Regions from separate parts of the Methylosinus sp. is20ea genome, predicted to be linked through region 2. Evidence: predicted binding sites of a transcription regulator. Region 2 holds the regulator's gene; the other holds the start of a gene.
What was found. Region 2 encodes LexA, which represses DNA repair genes until DNA is damaged. Its sites were predicted from a motif close to TGTTCNNNNTGTGTTCNG; they were not measured.
Positions count from the first base shown of each region.

Region 1: recA (recombinase RecA) is a predicted target of LexA. The motif match lies at 1,948-1,965, and genes of this name have one in related genera.

Region 1 is NZ_AP046088.1:2,193,261-2,197,674, reverse strand. It holds gene alaS (alanine--tRNA ligase) at 1-551, opposite strand, end outside; gene recA (recombinase RecA) at 717-1,796, opposite strand; gene pyrE (orotate phosphoribosyltransferase) at 2,138-2,734, shown strand; gene AC6IY7_RS10010 (c-type cytochrome) at 2,747-3,070, shown strand; gene AC6IY7_RS10005 (DUF3617 domain-containing protein) at 3,080-3,691, opposite strand; gene lysM (peptidoglycan-binding protein LysM) at 3,766-4,263, opposite strand; gene AC6IY7_RS09995 (SGNH/GDSL hydrolase family protein) at 4,344-4,414, opposite strand, start outside.
Region 2 is NZ_AP046088.1:2,589,863-2,594,276, forward strand. It holds gene AC6IY7_RS11975 (LLM class flavin-dependent oxidoreductase) at 1-243, shown strand, start outside; gene AC6IY7_RS11980 (DUF433 domain-containing protein) at 431-1,084, shown strand; gene AC6IY7_RS11985 (DUF5615 family PIN-like protein) at 1,105-1,479, shown strand; gene lexA (transcriptional repressor LexA) at 1,643-2,347, shown strand; gene AC6IY7_RS11995 (AsmA family protein) at 2,616-4,414, shown strand, end outside.

The DNA.
Region 1 (4,414 bases), 400 kb from region 2:
GCGACGCTCTCCCCCTGGTCGTAGAAAATCTCCGAACAGGGGCCGCAGGGGCCGACATCGCCCATGCTCCAGAAATTATCGCTCGTCGGAATGCGGATGATGCGGTCGTCGGAGAAGCCGGCGATCTTTTTCCACAGGCCGAAGGCCTCGTCGTCGTCGTGATAGACGGTGACGAGCAGCTTTTCGCGCGGCAGCGCCAATTCGCGGCTGACGAGATTCCAGGCGAGCTCGATCGCGCCTTCCTTGAAATAATCGCCGAAGGAGAAATTGCCGAGCATTTCGAAAAAGGTCAGATGGCGCGCCGTATAGCCGACATTGTCGAGGTCATTGTGCTTGCCGCCGGCGCGCATGCATTTCTGCGCGGTCGTCGCGCGCGCGTAATGGCGTTTCTCGAAACCGGTGAAGACATTCTTGAACTGCACCATGCCGGCGTTGGTGAACATCAGCGTGGGGTCGTTCTGCGGGACGAGCGGCGAGGATGCGACCTTCTCGTGTCCATTGCGCGAGAAATAGTCGAGAAAGGTCGAACGGATCTGGTTGACGCCACTCATATCGGTTCTTGTCGCCCGCTGGTTCGGCTCAAATGCCCTCGAACGCGCGCTCGGCCGTAACCGTCGCAGGGGATGAGGAAAAGGCCCGGCGCGAACCGAGCCCTTCTAGAGCATTTGCCGGCGAAGTGAAACACCGCGGCCGCGAGACGCTCGATCGGCGGCGCGCTACTCCTCCGCGCCGGCGCCATCCTCCTCGCCGCCGGCGTCGAGGATGCGCTCGGCGATGAGGCCGGAATTCTCGCGGATCGCCTGCTCGATCCGCTCGGCGGCCTCTTTGTTCTGCCTGAGGAAGGTCTTGGCGTTCTCGCGGCCCTGGCCGAGACGCTGGCTGTCATAGGAGAACCAAGCCCCGGATTTCTCGACGACGCCGGCCTTCACGCCGAGATCGACGAGCTCGCCGACCTTGGAGATGCCCTCGCCATACATGATGTCGAACTCGACCTGCTTGAAAGGCGGAGCGACCTTGTTCTTGACGACCTTGACGCGGGTCTGGTTGCCGGTGACCTCGTCGCGGTCCTTGATGGAGCCGATGCGGCGAATGTCGAGCCGGACGGACGCGTAGAATTTCAAGGCGTTGCCGCCGGTCGTCGTCTCCGGCGAGCCATACATCACGCCGATCTTCATGCGGATCTGATTGATGAAGATGACGAGCGTGTTGGAGCGCGAGATGGAGGCGGTGAGCTTGCGCAGCGCCTGGCTCATCAGACGCGCCTGCAGGCCGGGCTGCACATCGCCCATCTCGCCCTCGATCTCGGCGCGCGGCGTCAGCGCGGCGACCGAATCGACGACGAGCACATCCACCGCGCCGGAGCGCACCAGAGTGTCGGTGATCTCCAGCGCCTGCTCGCCCGTGTCGGGCTGCGAGATCAGCAATTCCTCAAGATTGACGCCGAGCTTGCGGGCGTAGACCGGATCGAGCGCATGCTCGGCGTCGACGAAGGCGCAGACGCCGCCCTTCTTCTGCGCCTCGGCGATCACATGCAGCGTCAGCGTCGTCTTGCCCGATGATTCCGGCCCGTAGATCTCCACGACACGGCCGCGCGGCAGGCCGCCGACGCCGAGCGCTATGTCGAGCCCGAGCGAGCCGGTGGAGATCGTCTCGATCTCGACGGCCTTCTGATTCTTGCCGAGCCGCATGATCGAGCCTTTGCCGAAGGCCCGCTCGATCTGCGACAAAGCGGCGTCCAGCGCCTTGGTCTTGTCCACGGAGGTTCCTTCCACGAGGCGGAGATTGGCTTGGCTCACGGCGATGATTCCTTCTGGCACAGGCAGGGCGGCAGGCGCAACGCGAGATGCGGCCCGGAAGCGAGAGAGCGGCGAAAGACTTGTGATGATCGGATCGGGATCGGATACGAAGCTCGATGGGGAGATTGTATCCCATTTGTTCTCGTCGCCAAGTTCTTTTTTTGTTCCGCATGAATTTTCCCGCGGAGACGCGCGCAGACGACGCGCCGAAGATACGCCGAAGACGCGCCGGCGCCGACAGCGGCATGGAACCAGCTTGAAGTCCGCGAGTTCCTCGGCGTAAGGGTCCAGAGCCGGCTCCCGGCGTTTTTCTTCGATCGACAGCGGAGTTTCGACAGCCTATGAGCGACACGCGCGCGCCCTCCCGTCCCGACGCCGTCCTCGATCCCGCCGATCCGCGCTGGGCGCGGCTGCATCGGCTGATCGACACGCATTCGCTGCTGCGCGGCGATTTCACGCTCTCCTCGGGCCGCAAGAGCAATTATCTCTTCCAGCTCCGCCAGACGACCATGTTGCCCGAGGGCGCGCATCTCATCGCCGACATCGTCGTGGACTATATGAAGGCGCAGTCGATCGCCGGCGTCGGCGGGCTCGCCGTGGGGGCGGTGCCGATGGTGGCGGCGATCGCGGCGGTGAGCTTTGCCAAGGGCGCGCCGGTCGAGGCCTTTTTCGTGCGCAAGGAGGCCAAGGGCCATGGCGCGCGGGAGCGCATCGACGGCTATGTGCCCAAGGACGGCGAGGCGCTGATCGTGGACGATGTGGCGACGACGGGCGGCTCCATCATCGAGGCCATCGCCGGCATGAAGGAGGAGCACCCGCAGGCGCGCGCGACGCGCGCGCTGGTCGTCATCGACCGCGAGGAAGGTGCGGCGGAAAAGCTCGCCGAAAAAGGAATCACGCTGGTGTCGATCTTCAAGCGCCGGGATTTCACGATCTGAAGGGAGAGCGGGATGAATTTGGTGACGCCGACTTTCTTGGGCTTGCTCGCCATGGCGGCGCCGGCCATCGCGCAATCGACCGATCCGACGGCGGGGCGACGCCTCGCCGTGTCGCTCTGCGTCGAATGCCACCGCATAGACGACAAGACGCCGGCCAAGGACGAGGCTTCCAAGGCGCCGAGCTTCGTCGATGTGGCGCGCATGCCCTCGACCACCGAGCTCGCGCTCGAGGTCTTTTTGCGCAGCTCACATCGGCAAATGCCCAATCTCATCCTCACGCCGGACGAGATCGATTCGCTTTCCGCCTATATCATCGGCCTCGCACCGAAGAAGTGACCCGCGACATCACCGCCCCGGCGCTTTCGGGCATTCCGGGCCGAGAAATTTCGCGTCGATGGTGAAGCCCGAGCGTTCTCGCGTGACGCCGCCGGCTTGCGTGAGCGTGATTTTCGACTGAGCGCGATACCAGCTCGTGAAATCTCCCGTGATGAGGAGGCTCGTCGTTTCGCGCGCGCCGCCGAGGTCGCAAGAAAATGTGACGATGAATTCGCCTCGAGCCGATTCGACGGTCGGCTTCGCGCAATTCTCGCGAGCGGCCCCGAGGATGCCGTCGCCGACCTCGATGCAGACCTCATGCGTCTGCAATCCTACTTCCGGCGAGATCGTGGTGATCCGCCAGAAGCCGGGCCGGCGCTGCGGCAGCTCGGCGGCGGGGCTCGGCGCTGGCGGCGGCGTTTCAGCGCCCGCATTCGTCGCGCACGAAATCGTGGCGATCCACGAAATCGCGGCGATCAATGTCGCAAAACGCAGATGACGATCGGTGTGGACGCTCACGCTTCGCCTCGATCTCAGACGATATGGCTTCGGCCGGGGCGCGGAATATGTAGCGCTCTCTCCGTCGAGGCAATACGTCGTCGAGGGGAGAAGATGCAGGCTTTCAAGGATTTGCTCCCGCACCTGCTTTCGTTTTTTCCCGATGCGCCGCAGCGCGTGACGCGCGGCTTCCTCGCGGGAAGCCGCGCGACAAGGCGTTACGCCCTGGCCTGACCGGCCGCGCCTTCGATCTTGGGAATACGCAGCACCTGGCCGGGATAGATTTTGTCGGGATCGGAGAGCAGCGGGCGATTGGCGGCGAAAATCTCCTCGAATTTACCGCCCTTGCCGTGGCCATATTGCGTCTCGGCGATCTTCCACAGCGTGTCCCCCTGGCGCACCTTGTAGAAGAGCGATTCCGTCTCCTGCTTGCCGACGACGATATTGCTCTCGACCTGCGAGACGCCCTTGGTGTTGCCGACCGCGAGCACGATCTTCTCGGCCTCGCTGGTCGAAGGCGCCTTGCCGCCGAGCTTCACCTTGTCGCCCTCGACCGAGATTTCGATCTTGGAGGCGTCGAGACCCTTCTTCTCGATCTCCTTCTTCAATTCTTCCGGCGGAGCCGCGGCATTTTCAGTCGCGCCCTTGGGCGAGGGCGCGTCCTTGGCGATCGGCTCGCCGCTCTTCGAGTTGTTCCAGAAATTGAAGAGACCCATGTGTCGACCTCCTTCGGGTGTGGCGTGAGCGCGAGCGCCGGTGGAGGACGCCGCGGGGCGTTACATAGGGCGCGCCGCGCTCAGGCGACCCCGCGCGAGAGGCGCTCTCGAGAGAGGAGCTCTCGAGAAAGGCCTTGGCTTGCCGCCTCGA
Region 2 (4,414 bases):
TTCGCCCGCCAGGACGGGGCGGCGCCGCCTTCGCTGACCGAGGAGGGGCTGCTGCAGCGCTCGCTGATCGGCGATTTCGACGAGGTGGCCGAGAAGATCGCCGCCTATCGCGAGGAGACGGGCGCGCGGTCGATCTTGCTGAAGCCGATCTCGCGGGATGCGGAGAAGAATTTGCGCTCGCTCGAGGATTTCGCGCGGCATGTGCGGCCGATGCTGGGGGTGGAGGCGGCGGCGGCGCAGTGAGGGGGATTTGAGTTTGGTGTGGACTTGACCCTATTTCGAGAGGCGTCGCGCGAACTCGCGTTCTCCGAGACGTATGATAGGGGACGCTGGACATCTCGTGAATGTCGCGCTTTAGCTGGCGCCCGATCATGGTTCGGCTGTCGTATTTCTATCTTTTGTGATCTATTTAAACGCGGTAGGGTGCTTTATGGCTCAAAAACCGCACGATGAGATCGTTTCGGCCTTTACGGAGGAGCAGGCGTCCCGTCTTACCGGGATCACCGTGAACCAACTCCGTTATTGGGATAAGACGCGACTGTTTTCCCCGCAGTTTGCGGCCGCCGATCGGCGTGCGCCATTTAGTCGCGTCTATTCGTTTCAGGATATCGCTGCCTTACGAGTGCTGAATGTGCTCACAAAGCAGTATTCCGTGTCTGTGCAGCATCTTCGCGAAGTGGCAAAAAAGCTGTGCGCGATGGACAATGGCGCTTGGGCTCGAACAACTCTGTATGTTCTCAAGCGGAAAGTGAATTTTGTGGACCCTGCCGACGGGAAGCAAAAAGAGATCGTGAGCGGGCAATATGCGATTGGAATACCGCTCGAAAAAGTCGTTTCTGACACCAAGCGCGACGTGCAGCAAATGTCGGAGCGCTCTTCTTCGATGATCGGGATGGTGGAGACGCATCGCCACGTCGTTAGTAATTCTCCGGTAATCGCTGGAACACGAGTCCCTGTGAAAGCGATCAAGAGCTTTGCCGACGCTGGATACACCGTCGAGCAGATCCGATCTGAATATCCGACGCTTATGAGAGAAGACATAGAAGCTGCAATTTCCTACAAGTCGAAAATCAAGGCCGCGTGATAGAGAAGAATTGCCTACGTTTGTTCCTCGACGAATGCGTGCCGGACGGCGTCGGGCGCGTCTTTTCTGATGCGGGGCACCATGTGATCTTTCTTCGAGAAGCGGGCGCGCGAGGCTCGCCAGACCCACTTGTTTGCACATTAGCGGAGGCAAACGCCGCCATCCTCGTGAGCCTCGACGGCGATATGAAGCAACTCGCGAAAGAAAACGGGATCAGCAAAAAGCGATTTATAAATCTGAGCCTTATCAAATTTTCCTGTGAAACCGTGAAGGCTGCGCAGCGCGCCGTTGACGCGATGTCGGTGATCGAGCACGAATGGCAACGAAGCCGAGGCCACGAAGGAAGGCGCGTTTTCATCGAGATTTATCCGGGAACGATCTCGATCAAGCGGTGAATTTGCCTTGGCGCTTGGCCGATACGGGGACTCGCGACACCACCCTTGCGGAACGCACCGAGAACGCCTATCCTCCTGTTCATGATTTGTTTATGAAGGCGCGCCATCATGCGCGCGCCAGATGGAAGCGCGCCGCAGGCCGGGCGGCGCCGGGGGTTCTCCTATGCTGACCAAGAAACAGAGCGATTTGCTGCGCTTCATCCATGAGCGCCTGAAGGAGACCGGCGTGCCGCCCTCCTTCGACGAGATGAAGGACGCGCTCGATCTGCGGTCCAAATCCGGCATTCACAGGCTCATTCTCGCGCTCGAGGAGCGCGGCTTCATTCGTCGTCTGCCCAATCGCGCCCGCGCGCTCGAGGTGCTGCGCCTGCCCGAATCGGCGACCCCCCGCGTCGCCGCGCGCGGCGGCAAATTCTCGCCCTCCGTCATAGAGGGCGCGCTCGGCCGCATGCGGTCGGTCCCGGCCGGGGAGCCGGAGTCCGATCAGCAGGTGGCGATCCCGGTCATGGGCCGCATCGCCGCCGGCACGCCCATCTCCGCGCTGCAGAGCCGCAGCCACACCATCAATCTGCCGCCGGACATGCTCGGCGGCGGCGAGCATTTCGCGCTCGAGGTGCGCGGCGATTCGATGATCGAGGCCGGCATTCTCGACGGCGACGTCGTCGTGGTGAAGAAGCAGGACACCGCCGACACGGGCGATATCGTCGTCGCCCTCATCGACGAGGAGGAGGCGACGCTGAAGCGCCTGCGCAAGCGCGGCGCTTCAATAGCGCTCGAGGCCGCCAATCCGGCCTATGAGACGCGCATTTTCGGGCCGGATCGCGTACGCATCCAGGGCCGGCTGGTCAGCCTTCTGCGCAAATACTGAGGTCGGGCTCGCCGCCACGATCTCGCCGCCCTTTGCGGCCATGTTCCCGGCCTCGCGCGCTTCTCGCGCGCGGGCCTTTTCGCGCGGCGGACAAGCGAATAAGGCGTGTCTCGAGCGTATCGCGCCTCGCGTAGGGGCGCGCGCTGCGTCGCCCGCGGCTCTTGCGGCCGCCCCGCCTCTTTCTGCATGGACGCCCGCCTCTTTCTGCATGGACGATGGAATGTCGCACTCGACCGGCCCAATGCGCGAACTCGAAGGATCGAAGCCCATGGCCGTCGGCCGCCGTCTGCATTTCGCGCGCCCCTCGCGCCGCTGGCTGCTGGCGCTCGGCGCCGTCGCGGCGGTGGCGCTCGGAGCCGCGCTCGCGCCCTGGACCTTCTCCACCAGCGCGCTGCTCGAGGAGATTTCCGGCCAGCTCAACGCCTCTTCCGGGCTCTATATCGCCGCCAAGGGGCGCTCGACCTTCTCGCTGCTGCCGCGCCCGCACATCACCATCGACAGCATCGCCTTCGCCGATCCGACCGCCGCGCTCACCATCGAGGCCGAGCGGCTGCACGGCAATGTGCTGCTCCTGCCATTGCTCGCCGGCCGGCTCGAGATCGCCGACGTCGAGCTGATTCGCCCCTCGATCGAGGTCGATCTCGACCGCAAGCCGATGACCACCGCCGGCGCCGCGGTGCGCGCTGCGGCGGCGCGGCCTTCGACGCCCGCGGCCGAAAAAGCGGACCGCGCGCGGCTCGGCGGCGTCTCCATCGTCTCCGGCGTCGCGCGGCTCAAATATGCCGGCGGCGAGGAGACGCTCCAGGACATAGACGCGACGCTCGACTGGCGCACCGTCGGCTCGCCGGCGACGCTCGACGCGGCCTTCTCCTGGGGCGGCGAGCGTCCGCGCGCCATGCTGTGGGTGCTCAAGCCCGGCGCGCTGTTGCGCGGCGAGCAGACGCCGGTCACTGTGAGGCTCGATTCCGACAGCTTGCGGCTGGAGGCGGAGGGTTTCGGCCAGCTCGGGGCCAAGCCGCGCTACATGGGGCGTCTGAGCGGCTCCTCGCCGTCGCTGCGCCATGCGCTCGGCCTCGCCAAGGTGAGCGCGCCGCTGCCGGGTCCTTTCGAGAATGTGCAGCTCTCCGCCAAGGCCAGCGTCGGGCTGCGCGATTTCCAGCTCACCGATCTGAAGCTCTCGGCCGACGACAATGAGTTCGAGGGCTCCTTCGCGCTGCGCCACGAGGGCGACAAGCCGATCGTCCATGCGACTCTCGCCAGCAATTTCGTGTCGCTGAAGCCGATGATCGCCGATCTGCCGGCGCTCTCCGGCGCGGACGGCCAATGGAGCCGCGACGCTTTCCTACTGCCGGACATTCAGGAGGCTGACGTCGATCTGCGCCTCTCGGCGACGCGCGCCCGCATATTGCGGCTGAACCTGGAAGACGCCGCGCTGTCGCTGCTGCTGCGCGGCGGCCGCCTCGAGCTCGCGCTCGCCGAAGCGCAGGCCTATAAGGGCACGGTGAAAGGCCGCGCCACTTTCGCCGCCAATGCGGCGGGCGCCCTCGAATTCCACGGCAATGGGCAATTGACCGGCGTCGACGCCGGCGCGCTGGCCTGGGACCTCGCGGCGCGGCCCGATCTCGGCGGCGCGCTGGACGCGACCTTCACGCTCGACGCGACAGGCGACAATGTCGCGCAGATCATGCGCGATCTCGACGGCCGCGCCAGCCTCTCCCTGTCGGAGGGCGAGGTCGGCGGCATAGATCTCGAGCGCGCGCTGCGCCGCATCGACAAGCGGCCATTGTCGAGCGCGATGGACATTCGCTCCGGCCATTCATTGGTGGACCGCGCCAGCGCGACCATCAAGATCGTGAAGGGAACGGCGAACATAGAGGATGGCCAGGCGCATGGGCCGGGCTTCTCGCTGGCCTTCGCCGGCCAGACGCGCATTCCCGAGCGCAGCCTCGCGATGAAGGCGCAGGCCAATGAGGCGGACGCCGCCGGCAAGCCGCGCGAGAAGGGCGTGCAGATCGGCTTCGATCTCTCCGGCGCCTGGGACGATCCTGTTTTCGCGCCGGACGCCGC